DNA from 2 places in the Ruminococcus sp. AF17-12 genome. Region 2 is predicted to be linked to the other one. Evidence: riboswitches for the same ligand, from Rfam matches in the RefSeq annotation. Region 2 holds a riboswitch; the other holds the start of a gene.

The links. A riboswitch is a leader RNA that binds a small molecule or an ion and turns the genes downstream of it on or off. The one in region 2 is predicted to bind thiamine pyrophosphate.
Region 1: it holds a riboswitch for thiamine pyrophosphate, as region 2 does, so the genes downstream of both, thiS (sulfur carrier protein ThiS) here and thiW (energy coupling factor transporter S component ThiW) in region 2, are expected to answer to the same signal.

The regions. Positions count from the first base shown of each region.
Region 1 covers NZ_QUGY01000025.1:807-3,010, reverse strand. Annotated here, with positions in the region: gene DWW77_RS17460 (thiazole synthase) at 1-544, opposite strand, end outside; gene thiS (sulfur carrier protein ThiS) at 708-911, opposite strand; TPP riboswitch at 1,160-1,267, opposite strand; gene DWW77_RS17450 (fibronectin type III domain-containing protein) at 1,681-2,204, opposite strand, start outside.
Region 2 covers NZ_QUGY01000018.1:55,799-58,002, reverse strand. Annotated here, with positions in the region: gene DWW77_RS16010 (aldo/keto reductase) at 1-332, shown strand, start outside; TPP riboswitch at 655-757, shown strand; gene thiW (energy coupling factor transporter S component ThiW) at 1,095-1,649, shown strand; gene thiM (hydroxyethylthiazole kinase) at 1,612-2,204, shown strand, end outside.

The sequences.
Region 1 (2,204 bases), on a different contig from region 2:
GGTCGATCTCGTCGATAAGGATCTGGATGAATTCTTTTGTACAGATTCCTTTGTTGGAACCGATTGGAGAGCCAAGTGGCATTACACAGGCAGCTCCTGCATTCACCAGATCTCTGGCTGCATTCAGATCTGGATACATGTATGGCATAACTACAAAGCCCTCTTTTGCAAGGATCTCTGTTGCCTTGATGGTCTCGTAATTATCCGGAAGAAGATATTTGGAGTCATGGATAACTTCGATCTTTACAAAATCTCCACAACCAAGCTCGCGGGAAAGTCTTGCGATACGGACTGCTTCCTCTGCATTTCTGGCTCCTGATGTATTCGGAAGAAGAGTAACATCCTTCGGCACATAGTCAAGAATATTGGCAAGCCCACCCTCATTTGCACGGCGCAGGGCAAGTGTTACGATCTGAGTTCCTGCTTTTTCAATACATGCTTTTACAAGCTCCAGAGAAAATTTTCCGGAACCAAGGATAAAACGGGAAGTAAACTCATGGCCTCCCAGGATCAGTTTGTCTTCATTTGTGTTTGCTGTTGTCATTTTTTATGTCCACCTTTCTTTATGTCTGTTTGCAGAAAATATTTCCACCGATTTATAACCAGCGCCTTCTTCTGCCAGATCATTCTTCATTTGCATTTTTTCAGTAACTTATCTGTCAGTTACTGCCGTGGTATATATACCTAATTTTATCTCTATAGCGACATCAGCAGCTTCCGCCGCCCATAAACTGCAGAATCTCCACAACATCGCCATCTTTCAGTACTGTTGTATCGTAAGTGTCTCTCTTAATGATCTCTTCATTCAGCTCTACTACAACCTGCACCGGAACATAGTTACATGCTTCCAGATATTCTGTTACTGTCACCGGCTTTTCCAATGTTCTGCTTTCACCATTTACTGTGATCATGATCTCTCCTTTCCGGAAACTTCAAAAGCTATTCGTCAATAAAAAAGAGTTCACAAAGAAATACACCCGCGGTGGTGCACCCCTTCATGAACTCAGTTCACTCTCAAATTTCCCAATATTCAATTGTCGATACCGGGGTTAAAAGCATTCGCTCTTGATCCCTTCCCTGTAAATCCTGATCTTACGTATTCAATCGGATAAAAACATCCGCATCCAATAAAAAAGGAGATACACCAAAGTATCTCCCGTAAATTCATCTTATACGTTCCTACGTTGGCATTATCCAAATCAGGTATAAGGGTCGAAGTTGAAGACTTCCTCTCAGCCTGCCATCACAAGCTCCCCTGTTATTTACATGGTTTAGTATAAGGCGAATTATGATCAATGTCAAGAGCATTAAATTTTCTCACAATAGTTCCAATTTGTTCTAAACTATAGTACACTATAATTGCTGCCAACCCTCCAGCAGAAAGGAGGTGAAGTCCAGTGTGCGAATTAATCATCACATTTTTTGTTTCTGTTACGGCGGATATAGTTAGCTACTATATTCGCAAATGGCTGGACAGAAACGACAGGCAGTAACAGCCTGAAAGGCTTAAGCCCCCTTACATAACGGCATAGAAAACCCCGGAAGTGTGCGAGACTTCCGGGGTTTTCGTTTTTGCCAATGTTTGAATTTCATCACATTTCTTAGCTACTATCATCTTATGCTTTCTATACTAATTTGTCAACCGAATTTTATTAACGGCATCATCATAGGATGTTACTGTTATTTATAAGCAGTGAATCCCAGATCTTTCATTGTCAGATTTAAATTCTTTTTCAGATAATCATTTGCTACTTTCATTGTCGCTTTCATCATAATATTGGAAGAATCCTGCAGATCTGTCATCGCTTTTTTTCCGTTTGTATACAAGAAAGTCAGATTCTGACCTTTATAAGCAGATGCTTTTGTAGAAGAAGTCACCAGCAGAAAGACTTCATTTGTAGACAGGGCGGACTTCACACTGACCGTATCAGATTTCACACAGTTTCCGATAATATCCAGTCCGGCAAGGATTCCATCTGAAGGCATAGAGAGCATCATCCCAATATCTATCTTATCTTCTTTCTTCAGATAACCGATCATCAGAGTACTTTCTTTATCTACTTTGACATTTATAAACTGATTTCCGTCTTCAGTATATTTGCCTTTCTGACTGATGTATTTTTTCAATTTGCTATAATTCTGCGTCAATCTGGTATTAGCCGAGGTCGGATTCTTTACAGTAACCTTGCAGGTGAATTTTCTGC
Region 2 (2,204 bases):
CCTTTAGCCCTCTTGCTCAGGGACAGCTGACAGACCGTTACCTGAACGGGATCCCGGAGGACAGCCGTATCCGCAAAGATGGAAGATTCCTTAAGGAAAGTGTGCTGACGCCGGAGCGTCTGGATCAGATCCGGAGACTGAACGATCTGGCAGCCCAGCGTGGAGAGAAGCTGGCTGATATGGCACTTGGCTGGCTGCTTCAGCATAAGGAAGTTACCAGTGTTCTGATCGGAGCTTCCAAGCCGCAGCAGATCCTTGATAATGTGAAAGCGATCCACTGTGCACCGTTTACAGCTGAGGAGCTGCGTCTGATCGACGAGATTTCAAAATAAGATTTATATACTTCCTGTTTTACTATGAAAAGTAGTGAAGCAGGGAGTTTTTTATGCCAAAATAATTGTTTAACTGAATTAGGAAAGTTTCCGGGTTACTGTTTACTGGTAATATTCCGCGAGGTGTTTTTTGTGAGCGAAGGTCACAGAAAACCCGAGACATACCGCGCGAATTTATGCGATTAGCATAAATTCTGTGCATCGCGAAGCGTGTTGCTGAGAACGGAGTGAACAGTAACGTCTCCGGCGGGAGTGCAAAGAGCAATAAGCAGTGGAGGTTTGACAACGGGATAGGTGTGTGCTATATTGAAAAACAGAAAAGAAAAGAGCCAGCGGGAGCTTGTGTGACAGGCTGAGAGGAAGATAGATCTTCGACCGTACCTGATTTGGGTAATGCCAACGGAGGGATTGTGATCTGAGAGCGTGTCTCCGTGGAGTTTGCCATGGGATGCGCTCTTTTCGGATGCAGGAATGGAACTGGAATGGTCTGACAATGGGGGGATGTGAAAGTGACAGAGACTGCATGTGGAGCTTCTGCGAAAGAGCGGGCAGGAAGGGGAGCGCCTTAATGTCTGGCAGGAGAGTGATATTCCGGAGGATTTTTCCGGAAGGATCATGTAAGCGATGGGAATCCGTGTTTTCGGAGTGAGAGGAAGTAAGGGAACTTCGACCGCCAAAATCTAAGGGCAGACTGCAGCAGACGGGAAGCTTTTGCCCGGATCTGACAGGGTTCTGCCTGATATTTCAGGGAGGAAAAACACTATGGAAAAACAAAGGATGCACACGCTTCGTATGGTAATGCTGGCAATGATGGTTGCGATCGGTGTCGTTATTTCACCGATCCTGAGGATTGAGGGAATGTGCCCCACGGCGCATCTTGTCAATATCGTATGCTCGGTTCTGATGGGACCGTGGTATTCCCTTCTCTGTGCGACCATGATCGGCGTGATCCGTATGATGTTCATGGGAATCCCGCCACTTGCACTGACCGGTGCAGTATTTGGCGCATTCCTTTCAGGTGTGTTCTACAGACTTTCCAAAGGCAAGATCATCTGCGCGGTGATCGGTGAGATCTTTGGAACGGGTATCATCGGATCCATGGTTTCTTATCCGGTGATGGCATTCCTGATGGGAAGAGGCGGACTGACAGCATTTTATTATACGCCGATGTTCCTTGCAGCAACCACAATGGGAGGATGTGTTGCCTATATTTTCCTGAAGGCTCTGAGTAAAGCAGGTCTTCTGGTGAAATTCCAGGCAGCTTTGGGTTCAAAAACATATGAGACAAAGAATTTTACAACTGCGAAAGCGAATTAAAGAAGAAAAGCCGCTGATCCATTGCATCACCAATCCGATCTCGATCCATGACTGTGCCAACGTGGTCCTTGCAGTAGGTGCAAGGCCGATCATGGCGGAGCATCCGGCAGAGGTGACAGGTATTACGGCATCGGCTGGTGCGTTGATGCTGAATCTCGGGAATATTACCGATGCCAGGATCGAGTCAATGAAGCGTTCTATGAGAACAGCGATGGAAAATAAGATTCCGGTTCTTCTGGACCTGGTAGGGGTTGCCTGCAGTGATCTCAGGCTGGATCTGGCACGGGAGCTTTTAAGGATCGGTCATCCGGCAGTGCTGAAGGGAAATATGTCAGAGCTTCTGGCTGTTTCCGGGCTGCCGTCTCATGCGATCGGAATCGATGCGGGTGTCGAGGATGCTCTGACTGAGGAAAATATCGATGGAGTCAGTGAAGTGCTTAAGGCTTTTTCCAGAAATAATCAGGCAATCGTGCTGGCTACCGGGAAACAGGATTTTGTTACGGATGGTGAACGGGTTGTTCTGGTACAAAATGGCAGTGCGGCGCTGTCCGGGAT